DNA from 3 places in the Blautia sp. OF03-13 genome. Region 1 is predicted to be linked to each of the others. Evidence: predicted binding sites of a transcription regulator. Region 1 holds the regulator's gene; each other region holds the start of a gene.
The links. The regulator Rex, encoded in region 1, represses fermentation and respiration genes when NADH is low (regulators of the CRP and FNR family bind a similar motif). The targets are predictions, from matches to a motif close to ATTGTTAANTANTTAACAAT.
Positions count from the first base shown of each region.

Region 1 (7,597 bases):
CAATACTTAAGTATCTGTATGATCGCGTCTCTCGGCCAGATGGGACAGTGGGTCTTTGACCGGTTTGTCATGGCAAGCGGAAAAGCGCACCTTTTTATTTTTACACTTTCCGCCGCATCGCTGACAAATCTGATTCTCGATCCGATCTTTATTTTCGGCTGGTTCGGCCTTCCGCGGATGGAGACGGCCGGAGCTGCGCTGGCAACCGTCATCGGCCAGTTTGTGGGCTGTCTTGCCGGAATGATGATTAATAAAAAGTGGAACCCGGAAATCCCGTTTGCTTTTACGCTGAAACCGGACTGGGTGAGTGTGCGTGAGATCATAAAAGTCGGTTTTCCGTCCACGCTGGTACAGATTCTGACCTCGGTTGTCAACATGGCGATGAATGCGATTATTATTACCTTTTCTTCGACGGCAGTTGCTGCTTTTGGTGTGTGCACAAAGATTCAGAATATTACAACCGTCGGTGTTCACGGTATCACAAACGGTCTGATTCCGATTGTAGCGTACAATTACGGCGCAAAGCAAAAAGAAAGAATCCGTCAGTCGATCCGGTACGGCATTCTTTACGGCGGCGGACTGTTTCTTATCTTTTTTGCCGTGCTGGAATTCTGTCCTGGCGTTGTACTGAAACTTTTTGATGCCTCGGACAATCTGATGCGCATCGGAGTTCCGGCGCTCCGCATTCTGGCAGTGGCCTATCTGCTTTCGATTCCAGGCCTGATCTATCAGGCGGCGTTGCAGGGACTTTCCCTTGGAAAAGAAAGTATGTACATATCCATGACACGCCAGGCGATTCTGCCGCTGATGTTTGCATTTCTTCTCAAAGGATTTGGAAACCTGAATCTGATATGGGGCGCCTTTGTCCTGGCTGAGCTCTGCGGCATCCCGCTTGCAGCAGCTCTCTGGAAACGGAAAGGGGAAAAGCAGATTTAGTTTTAAGTATAGAAAAGAAAAACAAAAAGGCTGTTCTTTGCGAAAGGCAGCCTTTTTTGCATACCATAAGATAAGAATACACAGGGGCTTATGGATGAAAGAGCAGGAAAATCTGACAGGAAAAGGAATTACAGCCGCCGTGCTGGATACAGGGATTTTTCCCCATATGGATTTTGACGGCCGGATTGTAGCCTTCCGGGATCTTGTGTACGGGCGGGAGACGCCTTACGATGACAATGGACACGGAACGCATGTCTGTGGTATCCTTGGCGGAAGTGGAAGAGCGTCCGGCGGAAAATACCAGGGTGCGGCACCGGGATGCCGGTTTGTCGTAGTGAAGATTCTGGACCGAAGGGGAAATGGAAGAAAGCAGGATATCCTCGCGGCGATTGACTGGGTGTGCAAAGAGCGAATAAGACTTAATATCCGCATTTTAAATATTTCAGTGGGAACAACAGAGCAGGAAAAAACGGTGGATGATCTGCTAGTACAGGCGGTGGAGCGCGCCTGGGATGACGGGATCACTGTTGTGACAGCGGCCGGAAATCTGGGGCCCGCTCCGGGCAGTATTACGGCGCCGGGGAGCAGCAGAAAAGTGATCACCGTGGGAGCGGGCGATCTGCTGGAGCCAAGAAGAGGAATCTCCGGATGCGGCCCGACACGGGACTGCGTCTGCAAACCGGATCTTGTCGCGCCTGGAAAACGTCTCATTTCCTGCGCGCCTGGAAGAAGCAGGAAGGAATATGTGGTGAAGAGCGGCACCTCGATGGCGGCACCGCGGGTGTCCGGAGCCGTGGCTTTGGCACTTGAACGGGTTCCGGATCTTACAAATGTCCAGGCGAAAATGCTGCTTTGCGAATCGGCGAGAGACCTTGGCCTTCCGCGCAACCGTCAGGGGCATGGGATGCTTCAAACAGACCGTTTTCTGTCTCTTCTGTGAGACACTGTGCGGCAGCATAAAAAAAGAAAAATGAAGGAAAACACCTCTCATCCTGCAAAAATTGTGTGAATTTATGGGAAAATGCCAAAAAATCAGGCGAATTTTGACTTGACAAGCTATAGGATACTTTATACAATAAACGGGAATAGAAAAAGGAGGCCTACTATGGAAAAAATTCAGATGACCACTCCTCTGGTAGAGATGGATGGAGATGAGATGACCAGAATTCTCTGGAAAATGATCAAAGATGAGCTGCTTCTCCCGTTTATTGACCTGAAAACGGAATATTACGATCTGGGACTGGAACACAGAAACGAGACGAACGATCAGGTAACCGTAGATTCCGCAAACGCTACCAAGAAATACGGTGTAGCAGTCAAATGTGCCACCATTACGCCGAATGCAGCGCGTATGACCGAGTACAATCTGAAAGAAATGTGGAAGAGCCCGAACGGAACGATCCGTGCCATGCTCGACGGAACCGTTTTCCGTACCCCGATTGTCGTAAAAGGCATCGAGCCGTGCGTGCGCAACTGGAAAAAACCGATCACGATTGCCCGTCATGCATACGGAGATGTCTATAAAAATGCAGAAATGCGCATTCCGGGACCGGGAAAAGCAGAGCTGGTTTATACGGCTGAGGACGGCACCGAGACAAGAGAGCTGATCCACAACTTCACCGGCGCCGGTGTCATTCAGGGCATGCACAATCTGGATAACTCCATAGAAAGCTTTGCGAGAAGCTGTTTCGAGTACGCACTGTCCACGAAACAGGATCTGTGGTTTGCAAGCAAGGATACGATTTCCAAGAAGTATGATCACCGCTTCAAGGATATCTTCCAGGAGATCTTCGATGCAGAGTACAAAGAGAAATTTGCAGAAGCAGGCATTACCTACTTCTACACTCTGATCGACGACGCCGTTGCCCGCATCATGAAAGCAGAGGGCGGCTTTATCTGGGCCTGCAAGAACTACGACGGCGATGTCATGAGCGACATGGTATCCTCCGCCTTCGGTTCCCTTGCGATGATGACTTCTGTTCTCGTATCCCCGCACGGATATTACGAGTACGAGGCTGCGCACGGAACCGTACAGCGCCACTATTACCGTCACTTAAAAGGTGAGGAGACATCCACCAACTCCGTGGCCACCATTTTTGCATGGACCGGCGCACTCAGAAAACGCGGGGAAATGGATGGAAACGCAGAACTTTCCGCATTTGCAGACCGTCTGGAAAAAGCAACGATCGCAACGATCGAGAGCGGAAAAATGACAAAAGACCTTGCGCTGATCACCACCATGGAAAATCCGACCGTATTAAACAGCCGTGATTTCATCCTGGCCATCCGCGAGGAGCTGGAGAAATAATTAAACGAAGCAAAAAAGAAAGCCGATCCGGCATTCCCGCAAAAAGGGATGCGCCGGACCGGCTTTTTCTGTTTTGAATTTTCCGGGGAAAACCAGGCCTATTCGGCAAGCTCTTCCCATTTTTCATACAGCTCTTCGAGTTCCGCGGCAATCTCTGCTTTCTCTTTGCTTAATTTCACACACTCTGCCACATTCGTTGCGACTTCCGGTTTCGACATTTCCTCATCAATTTCCGAATCGCGTGTCTCAAGCTCTTCAATTCGTTTCTCCGTCTTTTTCAGCTCGTTTTCTTTCTTGCGGAGACGTGCCTGTTCTTCTTTCTGCGCTTTCCAGTCCAGCTTTGTGGAGGAGGCTTCGGAAGGAGCCGCTGTTTCTTCCGGAGCGGCGGCATCGGCAGCAGGAGCATAGATGCGGGTCAGCTCTTCTTTTTTCTCCAGATAGTAATCGTAATTTCCGATATAGTTGACGAGTGTTTGTCCCGTCAGCTCCAGAATCCGGGTTGCAGTCTGATTGATAAAGTAACGGTCGTGGGAAACGTACAGTACCGTTCCAGTGTAATCCTTCAGCGCGTTTTCCAGAATCTCCTTTGATACGATATCGAGGTGGTTGGTCGGCTCGTCGAGGATCAGGAAGTTGGCGTTCGAGAGCATCAGCTTGGCAAGAGAAATTCGTCCGCGCTCACCGCCGCTCAAGGTATGAATCGGTTGGAAGACATCGTCGTTTGTAAACAGGAAGGCGGCCAGCACATTTCGGATTTCGGTGTTTGTCAGATACGGATACGCGTCGGAAATCTCCTGGAAAATGGTCTTTTCCATGTGGAGCACCTGATGCTCCTGATCGTAGTAACCGATCTGTACACGGCTTCCAAGTGTAAAAGAGCCGGCATCCGGGCGGATGACTTCGTTTAAGATCTTTAAGATCGTCGTTTTTCCCGTTCCGTTGTTTCCGATGATTGCGACGCGCTCCCCGCGCTTGATTTCGAAATTCAGATCCTGGAAAAGCGTCTGTCCCGGGAAGGCTTTGGAGAGGTGCTCGACGGTCAGCACATCGTTTCCGCTTGTGATGCGCGGTTCCAGACGGATCCGCATATCGGAGCGTACTTCGGTCGGCTTTTCCAGCACATCCATTTTGTCCAGCATTTTTTCACGGCTCTCGGCGCGTTTGATGGATTTCTCGCGGTTGAAAGATTTCAGCTTTGCAATGACTTCTTCCTGATGGTGGATTTCCTGCTGCTGGTTGACCCAGGCATGGTAAGCGGCTTCACGGAGCATTGCTTTTTTTTGACTGTAGGCGGTATAGTTTCCCTCAAAAGTTGTTACTTTTTTATTGTCCACTTCAACGACTTTTGTGACAACGCGGTCGAGAAAGTAACGGTCATGGGAGACGATCAGGACGGCTCCGCTGTAATTTAAAAGATACGTTTCGAGCCAGGAGATCGAGTCCATATCGAGGTGGTTGGTCGGCTCGTCGAGCAGAATGATGTCCGGTTTGGTGAGCAGCAGTTTACCAAGTGCCACGCGGGTCTTCTGACCGCCGGAGAGGGAGTCCACCTGTTTTTCAAAATCGCTCTCGGAAAAGCCAAGACCTTTTAAAACACCGACGACTTCACTGCGGTACGCGTATCCGTTTTCCAGTTCAAAGGTATGGGAGAGGCGGGTGTAGGTGGAAAGAAGTTCATCCAGCTCTGCACCGGATTTTGTATTCATATCACTTTCCATCTGACGGAGGCGTTCCTCCATATCGATCAGATTCTGTTTCGCGGTCAGCACTTCCTGGTAAATGGAAAGGTGTCCGGTCAGATCCTGATGCTGGGCGAGATAGCCCATCGTCTTTCCTTTGGAGAGGATGACCTCTCCCTCATCGGCCCTCATTTCGCCGATGATGATTTTTAACAGCGTCGATTTTCCGGCACCGTTGATGCCGACCAGTGCGGTTTTTTCGCGTTCTTCTATATGAAAAGATGCATTTTTGATAATTTCCGTTGTCCCGAATGCTTTCGAGATATTCTGACATGCAAGAATCATGTGGTTCCTCCAGATAACATATTTCTGTATTTTGACATAATACACCATCCTTATTATAGAGAGTAATACACAAAATTTCAAGAAATCTTTGACAATTTTCTATCAACCATATATAATATGAATATATGCAGGTGTAAATAAGGAGGAATTTATCTTGGAAGAAAAAGGAATTTCGCGGGCAGTTATCAAAAGACTTCCTAGATATTATCGTTACCTGGGCGAATTGCTGGAGGACGGAGTAGAACGGATCTCTTCCGGTGAGCTGAGCGAGCGGATGAAAGTGACAGCTTCCCAGATTCGCCAGGATTTAAATAATTTCGGCGGCTTCGGCCAGCAGGGGTATGGTTATAACGTGCGGTATCTGTACAGCGAGATTGGAAAAATTTTAGGTCTGGACAGAGTCCACAATATGATTTTTGTCGGAGCCGGAAATCTGGGACAGGCGCTTGCTAATTATGCGGCCTTTGAAAGAAGCGGATTCAAAACGGTCGGTATTTTTGACGTCAACCCGGTATTAAAAGGAATCTCCGTGCGCGGAATTGAAATCCGCATGGCGGACGAGCTTCCGGAATTTATCAAGGAACACCATGTAGAGATTGCGGCTTTGACACTGCCAAAAGCAAAAGCGGTAGAGATGGCAGAGATTCTCGTGGACAACGGTGTAAAAGCAATCTGGAATTTTGCACATACCGATCTAAACTTAAAACTTCCGAAAGATGTGATCGTCGAGAACGTCCATCTTTCCGAAAGTCTGATGCGTCTCTCCTACAATCTGACCAGATATGAGGCGGAGCATCCAAAGAACAATTAAGAAACCAAAACAAAAGCAGGAGAGTCTTCGGGAAACCGGAGACTTTTTCTGTTCACTTTCCGGATAAGGCAGGAAAAGGAGGAAAAGCGATGAAACGGATTCTTACAGCAGCACAGATGAAGCAGGCAGACCGCAATACGATCGAAACCATGGGGGTACCGTCCCTGGTACTGATGGAGCGCGCAGCGCTGTCCTGCGTGGAGGAGCTTCAAAATGGAACATGGGATACAGGAAAAGTCCTTGCTGTGTGCGGTCCCGGAAATAATGGAGGGGACGGTGCGGCAATTGCACGGATTTTAAAGACGAAAGGGGTGGATGCGGAACTGTTCTGTCTTGGAAATCCGGAAAAATACAGTGAAGGCATGAGAGCACAGAAGAAAATTGCGGAAAATTATGGGGTCCGTGAGGTTAAGAATCCGGATTTCCGGGAATATACTGTTATCATAGATGCCATCTTTGGAATTGGCGTATCCCGTCCGCTGGCAGGGGAGTACCGGAGGGCAGTGGAAGCAATCTGCGCAAGCGGTGTTCCTGTTCTTGCCGTGGACATCCCTTCGGGGATCCACACGGATACCGGAGAGGTCCTTGATGCGGCGGTGAAAGCCAGAGCCACGGTGACATTTGCCTGTGCAAAGCCAGGGCTTCTCTTTGATCCCGGAAAACGATATGCCGGAGAGGTCCTGGTCCGTGATATCGGAATCGGCTTTGATGCAGGAGAAGAGGAGACGCCCTGGTACGGTTCAGTGGAAAAAGAAGATCTGGACCGGTTTCTTACCCGCACGCCGATGGGAAATAAGGGAACCTTCGGAAAGGTGCTGGTACTTGCCGGTTCCGGTGCCATGTGCGGAGCCGCTGTTTTGTGTGCCAGGGCAGTCCTTGCATCCGGTGCCGGCATGGTAAAGGTTGTGACAGAGGAAAGAAACCGTACGCCGCTTTTCTGTGCCCTGCCGGAAGCAATGGCGGATTTCTGGAAGGAGGATGAGCCGCTTCCGGAAGAAGCCCTGCTGCAGGATCTCGCCTGGGCGGACGCTGTTGTTGCGGGACCGGGACTTTCCAAAAGCCGGACGGCAAAAGAACTGCTCGTTTTTACGGTGCAGCACACAGAAGTTCCTCTTGTTCTGGATGCAGATGCGCTGAACCTGATTGCAGAAGATGCAGAGATTCTTTCGGGCTGCCGGGCAGAAAAAATTTTAACGCCTCATGTAGGAGAGCTTGCACGGCTGCTGCACATGACCATTGCAGAATGCCAGCGTGACCCGGCAGGAAGCGCCGGAAGGGCAGCCGAAAAATACCAGGCCTGCTGTGTACGAAAGGATTCCGTAACCGTGACAGCAGAGGAAGGGCGTGAGCAGTATTACATAAACACAAGCGGAAGCAGTGCGCTTGCGACGGCGGGAAGCGGCGATGTGCTCGCGGGAATCACAGGCGCCTTTGCAGCAAAACGTCAGTGTGAAAAAAACGAGAAAAAAATCAGCCTTGCCAAAACAGCGGCACTGGCGGCATATGCGCATGGAAAGG
Region 1 covers NZ_QTVR01000001.1:9,514-17,110, forward strand. Annotated here, with positions in the region: gene DXA55_RS00040 (MATE family efflux transporter) at 1-936, shown strand, start outside; gene DXA55_RS00045 (S8 family peptidase) at 1,031-1,876, shown strand; gene DXA55_RS00050 (NADP-dependent isocitrate dehydrogenase) at 2,042-3,244, shown strand; gene DXA55_RS00055 (ABC-F family ATP-binding cassette domain-containing protein) at 3,343-5,268, opposite strand; gene DXA55_RS00060 (redox-sensing transcriptional repressor Rex) at 5,423-6,079, shown strand; gene DXA55_RS00065 (bifunctional ADP-dependent NAD(P)H-hydrate dehydratase/NAD(P)H-hydrate epimerase) at 6,169-7,597, shown strand, end outside.

Region 2 (7,597 bases), on a different contig from region 1:
TCTTCTTGTGCTTGCCTGTGCGCTCGGATTTACCATACATATTCTGGTTATTGATCATTTTTCTCCGCTTGTCGACGGCATCAAAATGTCCTGCATTCAGTTTTTTACCTGTTCGATCCTGTCAGCTGTCTGTATGGCCCTCTTTGAAACCGTAAACGTTTCCAACCTTCTGCACGCCTGGATACCGATTCTCTATGCCGGAATTCTCTCTTCTGGTGTCGGCTATACCCTGCAGATTATCGGGCAGAAAGGATTAAATCCCACCATGGCTTCTCTGCTGATGAGCCTGGAATCCGTTTTTTCTGTTCTTGCCGGTTGGATTCTCCTGCATCAGGCTCTCTCCGGTCGCGAGCTCTCCGGCTGTATTCTGATGTTTGCAGCGATCGTGCTGGTACAGCTTCCGGGATTTTCCAAAACCAACGCTGTTTCCTGATGCCATTCCTGTTTCAGTGTAAGAAAGATTCCTGTTTTGCGAGCTTCTTTCTTACGACAGCTTGCTTTGATGACATAATTTCCCTCCGCCGCAGTGTGATCCTGCCCGGAGGGCTTTTTTATGCCTTCCGAAAATTTAACCGAATCTAGTAAGTCCCCTGCTTCCATTTCGAATATCCACTTGCCCAATATTTTCATAGCATAAAAATACAAAATCCTGCATATTGATTGCAGGATTTTTTAATTCGTGCTACACTGTTTTTATTGTACCAATAAGCACTTATTTTATTAGGAGGTTCTGTCATGCCCGTTTTTGATTTCAGCAATTCCCCGGAAAAAGCAAAAGTTTCCGAATGTACGTATACTGTTTTCCGCACAAACGCACCGTTTACTTCTCCGGATCAGCCGATCCTAATTCTGGATACAAAAGAGAAGGCTTTCCCGCATCATCCCTGTGGTATTTTCACAAACCCATCCAAACGGACCTCGTTTGAATTTAAAAATGAAGAAGAAACCTTCATCGCCGATATTCTCCAGATTGATGCCCGTTTTGTCAGCCTTTTAAAATGGCTCGGTGAAAACCATATCAACGTCCGCCTTTCCGGCACACAAACATCCGACGGTTATGCAGTTTACAAAATCCGCGAGATCGCTTTCGGTGGCGGCGCAAAGCTTTCGGCTGAGGATGGATTTTTACAGTTTATGATTGAGCGTCTCCTCGCCAGCAATGCACCGGAAGAAGAAGTTGAGGATGAGGATCAGGAGGAAACCGGTGACAGCATGAAACTCACCAGCATCCAATCCATCACTGATTTTATGAACTGTGCCGGAAGAACGCTGCCGGACAATATCCGCCTTTGGGCTCGTCGAAACCTCGCTGTTGCCCGTTCCCACGAAGTCTCTCCCGAAGAACGTCGTCACGCACAGCGCGCCCTCTCCATGATGATGAATATTCAATGGAAAAGCAACTATTTTGAAGCCATTGATCCAGTGGAAGCACGCCGGATCCTCGATGAAGAACTGTATGGCATGGAACGCGTGAAGCAGAGAATTATCGAAACCATCATTCAGATTAACCGGACTCATACGCTGCCGGCCTATGGTCTGTTACTGATCGGTCCTGCCGGAACCGGAAAATCGCAGATTGCTTATGCCGTTGCGCGTATCTTAAAACTACCGTGGACAACACTCGATATGAGTTCGATTAATGACCCGGAACAGCTGACTGGAAGTTCCCGAATCTATGCAAACGCAAAACCGGGAATCATCATGGATGCTTTTTCCATGGCTGGTGAATCCAATCTCGTCTTTATCATCAATGAGCTCGACAAGGCTGCCTCCGGCAAAGGAAACGGAAACCCGGCAGATGTTCTGCTGACCCTTCTTGATAATCTTGGTTTTACCGATAACTATATCGAATGTATGATCCCGACCGTCGGTGTATACCCGATTGCAACCGCAAACGACAAGGACCAGATCAGTGCTCCGCTGATGTCCCGCTTCGCTGTGATTGAAATTCCGGATTACACACCGGAAGAAAAGAAAATCATTTTCTCCCGCTATGCACTTCCAAAGGTGTTAAAACGTATCGGTATGAAAGAAAAAGAATGCATTCTGACGCCGGAAGGACTCGATGCCGTAATCTCCTGCCACGAAAACACAAGCGGTATTCGTGATCTTGAGCAGGCTGCTGAGCATATCGCAGCAAATGCGTTATATCAGATAGAAGTCAACCATGTTTCCTCTGTTACCTTTGATGCAGAAATGGTACGTGAACTGCTCTTGTCCTGCTGATCTGCCTTATTTTCTATTTTGAAGGCGTATCAGGGTACGGCGAAAACCAGTGACGCAACAATTCACGCTCTGTGGTGCTGAAATTTTTTGCATTATTTTAGAGTGTGCTGTAAAATAGTTTCCTGTCCCATCAGTCTGTACTTTCGGGCAGGAAACTATTTTATTTCTCCAGATATTTTCATAAAAGAAAGCCCCTGACACTTTCATGTCAGGGGCTTCCTTTCGGTCAATTCAGAAAATTTATTTCTGCGGACCAGCGGAAACAAGTGCTTTACCAGCAGCGTTTCCTTCATATTTTGCAAAGTTCTTGATGAATCTTTCAGCCAGATCCAGTGCTTTGGTCTCCCACTCGGAAGCATCAGCATAGGTATCGCGAGGATCCAGGATAGCCGGATCAACGCCCGGAAGTTCAGTCGGAACTTCGAAGTTGAAGTACGGAATAGTCTTCGTCGGAGCTTCGTTGATAGCACCGCTTAAGATTGCATCGATGATTCCACGGGTATCACGGATGGAGATACGTTTTCCGGTTCCGTTCCAGCCTGTGTTAACCAGGTATGCTTTTGCTCCGCTCTTCTCCATTTTCTTAACAAGCTCTTCTGCATATTTGGTTGGGTGCAGCTCCAGGAATGCCTGGCCGAAGCATGCAGAGAAGGTAGGAGTCGGCTCGGTAATTCCGCGCTCGGTTCCTGCAAGTTTTGCAGTAAATCCGGACAGGAAATAGTACTGAGTCTGCTCTGGTGTCAGAATAGATACTGGCGGAAGTACGCCGAATGCGTCTGCGGACAGGAAGATAACATTCTTAGCTGCCGGTGCAGAAGAAATCGGGCGAACGATGTTCTCAATGTGGTTGATCGGATAAGATACACGAGTATTCTCGGTTACGCTCTTATCATTGAAGTCAATTTTGCCTTCTGCATCAACAGTAACGTTCTCAAGCAGAGCGTCACGTCTGATCGCATTGTAGATATCCGGCTCAGACTCTTTGTCCAGGTTGATAACTTTTGCATAGCAGCCGCCCTCGAAGTTGAATACTCCGTTGTCGTCCCAGCCGTGCTCGTCATCACCGATCAGAAGACGTTTCGGGTCTGTGGAAAGTGTTGTTTTTCCTGTTCCGGAAAGTCCAAAGAAGATTGCAGTGTTCTCACCGTTCAGGTCTGTGTTTGCAGAGCAGTGCATGGAAGCGATGCCTTTCAGCGGCAGATAGTAGTTCATCATGGAGAACATACCTTTCTTCATCTCTCCGCCGTACCATGTGTTGATGATAACCTGCTCACGGCTTGTGATGTTGAATACTACTGCTGTCTCAGAGTTCAGACCCAGCTCTTTGTAATTCTCAACTTTTGCTTTGGATGCGTTGTATACAACGAAATCCGGCTCGAAGTTCTCAAGCTCTTCTGCTGTAGGTTTGATGAACATGTTAGTTACGAAATGTGCCTGCCAAGCTACCTCAACGATGAAGCGGATAGCCATACGGGTATCTTTATTTGCACCGCAGAATGCATCTACAACGAACAGTCTTTTGTTGGAGAGCTCTTTTTTTGCGATCTCTTTTACTGCTGCCCATGCTTCCTGGGTTGCCGGATGGTTATCGTTTTTGTACTCATCGGAAGTCCACCATACAGTATCTTTCGAATTCTCGTCCACAACGATGTATTTGTCTTTCGGTGAACGGCCTGTATAGATACCGGTCATAACGTTAACTGCACCAAGCTCTGTCTCCCGGCCTTTTTCATAGCCTTCCAGCTCTGGTTTTGTCTCTTCCTCAAATAACTGCTCATAAGAAGGGTTGTACACAATTTCTGTGGTACCGGTGATGCCATACTTTGTTAAATCGATCTGTGCCATCTTGTAATTAACCTCTTTCCTTTGATAGTAATACTGCTTCATTCTGCAAAATGCAGAAATTTGAAGGTATCCTTTTTAAGAAACCGGACCAGCCGGCCTCTTCTACTCTAATTATACATAAAAGGCCAAAAAAATCAACTGAAAATCTTCCGTTTTTTTACAGAACGTGTCCCAAAATCTGTAAAAATTTTATAAACTTCGATTTTTCGAAATTTTCTGACAATTGCACTTTTGTACACTTCATCCTGCAAATTGACATTTTTTGATTTTTTATGTTATAATATTAACAATTATGTTCGGAAAGAAGTTTCTTTATGTATTACGATCTGACCCGCGGGAAAATCTCCCGCTCTCTTATCCTGTTTGCCCTGCCGATGATCGCAGGAAATCTGTTGCAGCAGTTTTACAACATTGCCGACACCCTGATCGTCGGACGCGTTCTCGGAAGCAATGCGCTCGCCGCCGTCGGCTCCTCCTATACGCTGATGACGTTTCTGACTTCCATTTTTCTCGGCCTGTCGATGGGCGCCGGTGCGCTCTTTTCGATTTATCAGGGACGAAAAGATCTTTCTTCTTTAAAACTTTCGATTCTCCACGCGTTTCTGCTGATCCTTGCCGTTACGCTCGTGCTGAATCTCGCTGTTTATGCAGGCATCGAGCCGATCCTTACGTTTCTTCGCGTCCCGGATGAAGTCCGTCCCGGCATGCGGACGTATCTTCTGATTATCTTTGCCGGCCTTATTGCAACATCCGTATACAATTTCTTTTCCTGTATGCTGCGCGCGCTCGGAAACTCTTCTGTGCCGCTGATTTTTCTCGCTGTCTCTGCTGTGCTGAACATTGCACTGGATCTGCTCTTTGTCGCTGTACTGCCGTTCGGCATCGCAGGCGCGGCGCTCGCTACGGTTCTTGCGCAGTATGTGTCCGCCGTCGGTATTCTGCTCTATGTGCTGCTCCGCTGCCGCATGTGGCTGCCGTCAAAAAAAGAATGGCGTTTCAGCCATTCCATTTTAAAAGAGATTCTGAATCTTTCTTCGATGACCTGCATTCAGCAGTCGGTCATGAATTTCGGCATTCTGATGGTACAGGGGCTCGTCAACAGCTTCGGTCCGGCGGTCATGGCGGCATTTGCGGCCGCGGTGAAAATTGATACCTTTGCCTATCTGCCGGTGCAGGATTTCGGAAATGCCTACTCCACTTTCACCGCACAGAATTACGGGGCCGGAAATCACGAGCGGATCCGGCGCGGCACGAAAGATGCTTTTGCACTGAGCGCTGCTTTTTCCATCGTCATTTCTCTGCTTGTCAATCTGTTCGCGCATCCGCTGATGCAGATTTTCGTGAAAGCATCAGAAATGGAGGTCATCGCGATCGGCGTACAGTACCTGCGGCTGGAAGGCTCGTTCTATCTCGGCATCGGATGGCTGTTTCTGCTGTACGGGTATTACCGCGCTGTCAAACGCGCCGAGATGTCGGTTGTTCTGACCGTCATTTCGCTTGGCATGCGTGTGGCGCTGGCATACCTTTTCTCCGCCACGGCGCTTGGCGTTGCCGGAATCTGGATCGCCATTCCGATCGGCTGGGCACTGGCTGATATGACCGGACTTTTCTTCCTGCGGCGTGCATTCCGATCGCAGAAGCCTGCATAAGTTCCGAATCTTATATCGCAGTACGGTTTTCTGCGGATAAACTGCGGAACTGCCCCGGCGTCTGGTGCATGCGTTCCTGGAAGACTCGGTTAAAATAGCTGATATTTCGGAATCCGCAGTCGCTCGCAATCTTGCTGATCGCCTCCTCGGTGGAAAGCAGCAGCCGGCAGCTCTCGGCAATCCGCAGGTTATTGACATACGTCACGGCGGAAATATGCATAATCGACTTAAAGAAGCGGCAGAAAGCGCTCTCACTCATATGAAACTGGCTCGCCAGTTCCGCGATTTCGAGATCCTCACAGAAATGAGCATTCATGTATGTGAGGATCTCTTTCATTCTGCTGACACGGTAATTCGTCGAGGCATCCGTTTTTCCGCCGTTCTTTTCTGCCGCACTGTAATATCCCTGCCAGATTTTCAGAAGTTCCGCTTTTAACAGCAGCTCCCAGCCCGGTTCTTTTCTTTCCTGCAGATTTCGGATCTCCTGCATGGCCTGTGCCGTTTTTTCTGCAAGGCGTGTCCCCCGCTCTGTCTTGGATGGAAAACGGATCTCGGAGGACAGCACTGGTTCGATATACTGCTGCTGGATCCGGTCAAGCGATGTGCCGGACAGAAAACGCGGCTGGAATACAACGGCAAGAAACGTAAATTCCTGTCCGTCGATTCCCTCTACCTCATGCAGACGGTTTGCATTGACAAAGGCGGTCTCCCCTTCCCGCAGGAGAAAGGTCTCGGTATCCATATGAAAAACAGCTTCGCCCTTTACTGCATAAAAGAGCTCCACTTCCTCATGCCAGTGGCAGTACACCCGCACGGTACTCTGCAGGTCTGTCTCGAAAACGTGAATGCTCAGCGGAAAAAGCTCATCACCGTGGGGCTGTGTTTCTTTTCGGTAATTCATCTGTGAGAGCATATTTTTGTCTCCTCTCTTGTTTTGCTCTGCTGTCCCAATTGTAACACGAACTTTGCGATTCCGGCAAGTTTCCATGTTCTGCCGGCGAATCGCCCTTCCATGACCGTATTTTTCCTTCTTAAATGATAATAATTATCATATTTTATCAGCTTATTGACATTTCTTTTCATCCGCGCTATATTTTAGATACCCCGATAGGGTATGTGATTTCAAATTTTTCATCAAACTCCAGGAATACAGTCCGGCACGCTTTCGTTTCGCTGTATTCCCGGAAGAAAGCAGGTATTGTATGATTAAAACAGTCTTAAAAATTGATGGTATGATGTGCGGCATGTGCGAATCCCATATGAATGATGTAGTCCGCAAGAGCTGCTCTCCAAAGAAAGTAAACTCTTCTGCAAAAAACGGCGAGACCGTTGTCATCAGCGAAGCGCCGCTCGATATTCCGTATCTGAAACAGCAGATCAAGGACATCGGATATGAGCTGGTTTCGTATACGAGTGAGCCGTATGAAAAAAAGGGATTTTTCCATTTCGGACGATAAGCGGATTTCATGCCTTTCCTTTTGCAGTTTGTGCGTCGGAAAAAAGCACCGTTTCAGAAGTTTATTTCCTTTTGGAAATCTGCCTCTGAAACGGTGTTTTCTATTTTTTATCTATGATTTGATCAGCCGCAGCAGCATCCGCAGGACGGCGGCGTTTCTTTCTCCTCTTTTTTCGGAGATTCTGCGCCCAGATCGTACCAGGTCGGGTCGATGTAGAATCTGCGGTTGTTTCCAAGATAGATCGGATGGGTCGGGTCTGAGGACAGGTAGGCGCGCTCGGTCGAAACCTTCCACTGTGCATCCCAGTCAATCTTCGGAAGTGCCAGATCGTAGTGTGTGCTGGCGCGGAAGCCGTCTTCCTCTCCCTCAATTCTTCCCTTGGCGTCTGCCAGCGGCACGGCAAAATCTGCAAAGAAGGTG
Region 2 covers NZ_QTVR01000010.1:11,744-19,340, reverse strand. Annotated here, with positions in the region: gene DXA55_RS09210 (DMT family transporter) at 1-433, shown strand, start outside; gene DXA55_RS09205 (AAA family ATPase) at 736-2,226, shown strand; gene DXA55_RS16965 (hypothetical protein) at 2,233-2,433, opposite strand; gene pckA (phosphoenolpyruvate carboxykinase (ATP)) at 2,467-4,071, opposite strand; gene DXA55_RS09195 (MATE family efflux transporter) at 4,386-5,720, shown strand; gene DXA55_RS09190 (AraC family transcriptional regulator) at 5,731-6,633, opposite strand; gene DXA55_RS09185 (heavy-metal-associated domain-containing protein) at 6,923-7,177, shown strand; gene DXA55_RS09180 (hypothetical protein) at 7,300-7,597, opposite strand, start outside.
Region 2: the regulator Rex is predicted to act here: its motif matches at 4,343-4,362, upstream of pckA (phosphoenolpyruvate carboxykinase (ATP)).

Region 3 (7,597 bases), on a different contig from region 1:
CCTGCTCTGTTGTAGCAGTTTTGCCGGTTCCGATTGCCCAGATTGGCTCGTAAGCGATAACGGCTGTTTTTGCCTGATCTGCTGTTACATTCAGGAATCCAACCTTTACCTGCTGACGGATGAAATCCATCGTTACACCCTGCTCTCTCTGCTCCAGAGTTTCTCCGCAGCACATGATCGGGGTGATGCCGTGCTCGAAAGCTTTCAGCATTTTTTTGTTTACGGTCTCGCTGGTCTCTGCGAAGTATTCTCTTCTCTCAGAGTGGCCAAGTACAACGTATTTCACGCCAGCGTCTGTCAGCATAGCCGGGGAGATTTCGCCTGTGAAAGCACCTTTCTCCTCAAAATACATATTTTCAGCACCAATCTGGATGTTGGAGCCTTTTGCAGCCTCTACAACCGGGATGATATCGATGGCCGGTACGCAGAAAACAACGTCAACGTCGTCATTTGCTACCAGTGGTTTTAATGTATTGACTAATTCTACTGCCTCGCTCGGAGTCATGTTCATTTTCCAGTTTCCGGCGATAATTTTCTTTCTTGCCATGATCGTTTGATCTCCTTAGTTTTGAATATAAATTCTTATTTGTCGTTTGCTGCTGCAACGCCCGGCAGTTCTTTTCCTTCCAGGAACTCCAGGGAAGCGCCGCCGCCAGTGGAGATATGAGTCATCTTATCGCCATATCCAAGCTGGTTTACAGCTGCTGCGGAATCTCCGCCGCCGATGATCGTAACTGCATCTGTTTCAGCCAGTGCTGCTGCAACTGCTTTGGTTCCTGCTGCAAAATTCGGCATCTCGAAGCATCCCATCGGTCCGTTCCATACAACGGTTTTAGCAGTTTTAACAGCATCAGCGAACAGTTTTGCAGTTTCCGGTCCGATATCCAGACCTTCCCAGCCATCCGGAATCTGTCCGGCCGGAACAACCTGTGTATTTGCGTCGTTTGAGAATGCATCTGCAACAACGTTGTCTACCGGAAGAAGCAGTTTCACGCCTTTTGCTGCTGCTTTTTCTTTCATTTTGTTTGCATAATCCAGATAATCCATCTCAAGCAGAGAATCACCAACGGTGCCGCCTGCTGCTTTTGCGAAGGTATAAGCCATACCACCGCCGATGATCAGGACATCAACTTTATCGATCAGGTTGTCGATAACAGAAATCTTGCTGGATACTTTGGATCCACCAAGGATGGCAACAAACGGACGCTCCGGATTGTTGACAGCATTTCCAAGGAATGCGATCTCTTTCTCCATCAGGTAACCAACAACAGCAGTGTCAACATATTTGGTAACACCAACATTGGAGCAATGAGCACGGTGTGCGGTTCCGAATGCATCGTTTACGAATACGTCACACAGGGAAGCCAGTTCTTTGCTGAACTCCTCACCGTTTTTGGTCTCTTCTGCACGGTAACGGGTGTTCTCCAGAAGGATTACATCTCCGTCTTTCATAGCCTCAACAGCTGCTTTTGCGTTCGGTCCTACAACCTCAGGATCTGCTGCAAATTTAACTTCCTGTCCAAGAAGCTCGGAAAGGCGAACTGCAACCGGTGCAAGAGAAAGCTCTGGTTTTGGTTCTCCTTTCGGTTTTCCAAGATGAGAGCAGAGAATTACTTTTCCGCCGTCAGCGATCAGTTTTTTGATCGTTGGAAGAGCTGCTACCAGACGGTTCTCATCTGTGATTTTTCCATCGATCAGCGGAACGTTGAAGTCACATCTTACAAGGACTCTTTTTCCTTTTACGTTGATATCATCTACGGTTTTTTTGTTTAACATGGGCGTTTCCCTCCATATATCCAACTGCATCTGCCGCGCCGTTTCTTTGTTTTTGCGGCATCGCGGTCCTTATTTAAAAATGCAGTTTATAATTTTTGCACACGGAAAAGGGCTGTTTTTGTGCCGTATTTTTCCGCCGCATTCGCAAAAAGGGCCCGGTCCTTAACAGACCGGACCCTTTGGGCTCTGAAATTTTGCCGTTCAGTTTGTTAAATTATGCTAACTCGCTGAAGTATTTGATGGTACGAACCATCTGGCTTGTGTAGGAGTTCTCGTTATCATACCAAGAAACAACCTGTACCTCTGTTGTTCCGTTGTCCAGCGGAAGAACCATAGTCTGAGTTGCATCGAACAGAGAACCATATCTCATACCAACGATGTCGCTGGATACGATTTCATCTGTGTTGTATCCGAAGGACTCGGTTGCAGATGCTTTCATTTTTGCGTTGATCTCGTCAACAGTTACAGTTCCTTCTACAACTGCTGTAAGGATTGTGGTAGAACCGGTTGGGGTTGGAACACGCTGTGCAGAACCGATCAGTTTGCCGTTCAGTTCCGGAATAACAAGGCCGATTGCTTTTGCAGCACCGGTGCTGTTTGGAACGATGTTAACTGCAGCTGCACGGGATCTTCTCAGATCGCCTTTTCTCTGCGGTCCGTCCAGAGTCATCTGATCTCCAGTGTAAGCATGGATAGTAACCATGATACCGGATTTGATCGGAGCCAGTTCGTTCAGAGCTTTTGCCATAGGTGCAAGGCAGTTTGTGGTGCAGGATGCAGCGGAGATGATGTTATCGTCTGCTGTCAGGGTCTCATGGTTTACATTGTAAACGATGGTCGGAAGGTCGTTACCAGCCGGAGCGGAGATAACTACTTTACGAGCGCCTGCATTGATGTGTGCCTGAGCTTTTGCTTTGGAGGTGTAGAATCCGGAGCACTCCAGAACTACGTCTACGCCAAGCTCTCCCCATGGGCAGTTGTTAGCATCCGGGAAAGCATAGATTTTGATGTTTTTGCCATCTACTGTGATGGAATCTTCATCGGATGTTACGGTATCAGCCAGAGCATATTTTCCCTGAGAAGAGTCATATTTTAACAGATGAGCTAACATCTTCGGGGATGTTAAATCGTTGATTGCTACTACTTCATAACCTTCTGCTCCAAACATCTGTCTGAATGCAAGACGTCCGATACGGCCAAAACCATTGATTGCTACTTTTACTGCCATGATTTTCAATTCCTCCTAAAAAGTGAATTTTAATTTTGAGTCTCTGTACTTTGTTAAAGAAACATCAACCTTATCTGTATAATACCTAATTTCGTCGGAAAATTCAAGTTCTATTTTCAAGAAAATACGAAATTATTTCTAAAATTTGTGAAGAAGCCGGATGCCAATCCGTATTTCTGCAAAATTTCGAAAGATCCGTCTATTGCAGAAAGAGCCGGAATCCAGCCTTTCTGGGGCTTTTTCCGGCTTTTCCTGCGTGTTTTCTATTGGATCGGCAGATATTCCGGCTTTTTCTCTTTAAACCGCACGTAGTACCGGAATCCGGCTTCCTGCGCGATAGCTGACGCGTCCGCGAAATGAAACGCTATATGTTCCGGTTTGTGGGCATCGGTACCGAAGGTGATCTTTTCGCCGCCCAGTTCCCGGTATCTTCTGATGACATCCGGCGTCGGATTCGGCACGCCAAGGCCTGCCTTGTAGCCGCCGGTGTTGATTTCCAGCGCGATATCGTACTGAATCAGCTCTTTTAAAATGGTATCGATCTCGTCCGCAAATGCGCGGTAGCTGTAATCTTTTCCCTTTTCTCTGCAGTAGCGTACCACATAATCCAGATGACCAAGCGTCTGGAAATTGTGGAAGAACCGGATATTTTCTGCTGTAGCCCGAAAATACGCCCGGTACAGCTCTTCTGCTGTCCAGTCCAGGAAAGCATCCTCATAATAGGGGTCTTTTCCGTCAATGACATGCATGGAGCCGATCACATAGTCGAACGGCCACGCATTTACATACTCTTCCATCCGTTCTTTTAAGTGGAGCTGCAGTCCCAGTTCCACGCCGAATCGGATATCGATTTTGTCGCGGTATTTTTCCTGCAGTTCCCGGATTTTTGCCGCATACGCCGGTGTATCGAGCTGGAACTCGCCGGTACTGTAATCCATATCGTAGTGATCCGTCAGGCAGATTGCCGGAAGTCCCAGCTCGACTGCCCGTTTTACCATCTCTTCTGTTGGTGCTTCGCTGTCACTTGAAAAGAAACTGTGCATATGACAGTCCGCTATTTTCATCTTTCGGCCTCCGTAATCGTTCCGCCTCCGCCGACACAGCCGTCCACGTAGAAGACAACAGCCTGTCCCGGCGTCGGAGCACGCACGCCGTCCGGGAAGGTACAGGTAATCTCATCTTCCCCGGTCCGTTTGATCACGCACGGGGAGCCTTTGTGCCCGTACCGGATTTTTGCGGTGCAGGAGAGCTCTTCTCCAAGTTCCAGCGGCGGAATTGCCATATAGTTTACTTTGTTTGCTTTTACTACTTTTGCGAAAACCTCTTCATTTTCGCCGACCACAACCTCGTTCGTCTCCGGACGGATTTCCAGTACGAACACGCGGTGTCCCATCGGAAGGCCGAGTCCGCGGCGCTGTCCTACGGTGTAATGGGTAATCCCCTCATGGGTACCGAGGATTTCACCCTTTGTATTCACGAAATTGCCTTTCGGTGCCACGATTCCTGTCTCGTTCCGGATAAAGGAAGCGTAATCCTGATCCGGCACGAAGCAGATTTCCTGGGAATCCTTCTTTTTTGCTACCGGAAGACCGATTTTTGCTGCAATCTCACGAATCTGATCTTTTGTGTAGTCTCCGACCGGCATCAGCGTATGCGAAAGCTGCTCCTGGGTCAGATTATACAGTGCATACGTCTGGTCTTTTGCCGCTGTTACCGAATTTGCAATCGCATACCGTCCATTGGCAAGCTGTTCGATTCTTGCATAATGTCCGGTCGCAATGTAGTCCGCTCCAATGGAAAGACTGCGCTGAAGCAACGCTTCCCATTTCACATAGCGGTTGCAGGCGATACACGGGTTCGGTGTTCTGCCGCAGAGATATTCGTTCGTGAAATAGTCCATGACGTTCTCACGGAACTCTTTTTTGAAGTTCATGACATAATACGGAATGTCCAGCACCTGTGCCACGCGCCTTGCATCATCAACAGCAGAAAGGCCGCAACAGCCCCCGTTTTCCTCCTGGACTGTCTCGGCCTCATCCTGCCAGATCTGCATGGTCACCCCGATGACATCGTATCCTGCTTTTTTCAGGAGATACGCTGCCACCGAGGAATCTACGCCGCCGGACATTCCAACGACTACTTTCTTTTTTCCCATACTTAGTATTCTTCCTCTTCCTCGCCCTCGCTGATATCAGACTTCGGTTTTGCAAGACCTCGATCTTGATGTGGTGTTTCTCTGCGTAATCCCAGAGTGCAGCGTGAATTGCTTCTTCTGCAAGCAGAGAACAGTGAACTTTGACCGGCGGAAGTCCGTCGAGTGCTTCCATAACGGCTTTGTTGGTTACTTCCAGAGCTTCCTGGATGGTTTTTCCTTTTACCAGCTCGGTTGCCATACTGCTGGTTGCAACTGCGGCGCCGCAGCCGAAGGTTTTGAATTTGCAGTCCTGAATGATTCCGTTATCGTCGATGTCAAGATACATTCTCATGATATCGCCGCATTTTGCATTTCCAACGGTACCTACACCGCTTGCGTTCTCAATTTCTCCTACATTTCTCGGATGCTGGAAATGATCCATTACTTTTTCACTGTACATTGTTATTCTTCCTCCTGAACTATTTCAAAGCAGTCCTCCTCCGGCACAGCTTTTACCTGAATTTTTCTGTACCGGCTTTCTGGATGGACTGTCTTATTTTTTTTTAACTTATTTACCCTGCTGTTTTTTGATGTAATCCTCATACAGCGGGGACATGCTGCGCAGACGGTCTACGATCGCTTTGATCTGCTCTACAACGAAATCAACGTCCTCTTTTGTGATCTCCTCACTTAAAGTCAGACGTAAGGAACCGTGTGCTTTCTCGTGCGGCAGTCCGATGGCCAGCAGTACATGGGACGGATCCAGGGATCCGGAAGTACATGCAGAACCGCTGGATGCGCAGATACCTTTCATATCCAGCATGATCAGAAGGGACTCTCCCTCGATGAATTCAAAGCTGATGTTGCAGTTGTTCGGCAGACGTTTTACCGGATCGCCGTTCAGACGGCAGTTCGGAATCTCGGTTAAAATACGGTTGATCAGATAATCACGTACTTCGATTTCTTTTGCGGTACGCTCCGCCATAGTTCTTGCCGCACGCTCTGCCGCAACTCCATATCCTACGATGCCCGGTACATTTTCTGTTCCGGCACGGCGTTTTCTTTCCTGCGCACCGCCGTGTACGAAGGAGCGGATTTTCACACCCTTTCGGATGTAAAGGAAGCCGATTCCTTTCGGTCCGTTAATCTTATGACCGCTGGAACTGAGCATATCAATATTGCACTCATCCACATTGATCGGGATCTGGCCAAATGCCTGTACGGCATCTGTGTGGAATAAAATATTGTGTTCTTTTGCAATTCTTCCGATTTCCTTGATCGGCTGAATCGTTCCGATTTCGTTGTTTGCCGCCATAACGGAAATCAGAATGGTCTCAGGTGTGATGGCTGCTTCGAGTTCATCCAGATTGACAACGCCGTTCTCATCGACGCCGATATAGGTGATTTTCGCACCGCGCTCTTTTTCCAGATACTCACAGGTATGAAGAATCGCATGATGCTCGATTTTTGTGGTAATGATGTGGTTTCCTTTATTTTTATATGCTTCAAAGGTAGCTTTTAACGCCCAGTTATCGGACTCGCTGCCGCCGGCTGTAAAATAAATTTCCTCCGGTTTTGCGCCGAGCACGTTTGCGATCTGCTCTCTTCCTTTGGTGATGGCTTCTTTGCTTTTTCCTGCAATTGCATAAATACTGGATGGATTTCCGTAGTATTCGCTGAAATAAGGAAGCATAGCCTCGACAACTTCCGGGGCTGTTTTTGTTGTTGCCGCATTGTCCAGATAAATCATTGTTGTTCACTCCTTGTCATTTCTATCGCTGTTTCTGTTTTTCTCTAATTGCCGGCTCTGCTGAACCAGCTCTCCGAGGCTGATGGAATCCACAGCGTTCGTAATTCCCTCATTGATCCTCTGCCACACAAAACGCGTGACGCAGAAATCGGCCGCATCGCAGCCGCCCAGGCCTTCATTGACCGAGCACGTGACTGCCTCGAGTCCGCCCTCCAGCACACGGAGAACATCTCCTACCGAAATGGAATCTGCCGGTTTTGCAAGTACATATCCACCGCCTGCTCCCCGCACACTCTCAATGAATCCGGCTTTTCGAAGCGGACGCACCAGCTGCTCCAGATAGCTCTCTGAGATATTCTGGCGTTCTGAAATGCTGGCAATGGACACTGCACCCTCTTCTTCGTGACTCGCCAGATCGATCATGGCACGCAGGCCATATCTTCCCTTGGTCGATAATTTCATTCCTGGTTCTCCTTTTTCCTGTGCTGTCGTTTTCCAATTCCGACAGTTTTAATCGGATTTATTTCTCACTCAGAATAGCACCTATCACGGGGTTCTGTCAAGGAGTTTTTTCGCATATTTTAGACTATCTGCGCAATGCCGTGAAAGGAGTCTATCCCATGCTGAAAATCACAAGAAAGAACACGCTTCTTCTTGGCACACTGATCCTGACCGCGTCCGGGATCATCTGCAGAATTCTTGGATTTCT
Region 3 covers NZ_QTVR01000011.1:95,095-102,691, reverse strand. Annotated here, with positions in the region: gene tpiA (triose-phosphate isomerase) at 1-547, opposite strand, end outside; gene DXA55_RS10400 (phosphoglycerate kinase) at 583-1,776, opposite strand; gene gap (type I glyceraldehyde-3-phosphate dehydrogenase) at 1,991-3,004, opposite strand; gene DXA55_RS10390 (histidinol-phosphatase HisJ family protein) at 3,268-4,068, opposite strand; gene mnmA (tRNA 2-thiouridine(34) synthase MnmA) at 4,065-5,159, opposite strand; partial or broken gene nifU (Fe-S cluster assembly scaffold protein NifU) at 5,162-5,598, opposite strand; gene nifS (cysteine desulfurase NifS) at 5,707-6,888, opposite strand; gene DXA55_RS10370 (RrF2 family transcriptional regulator) at 6,895-7,350, opposite strand; gene DXA55_RS10365 (polysaccharide biosynthesis protein) at 7,509-7,597, shown strand, end outside.
Region 3: the regulator Rex is predicted to act here: its motif matches at 3,054-3,073, upstream of gap (type I glyceraldehyde-3-phosphate dehydrogenase).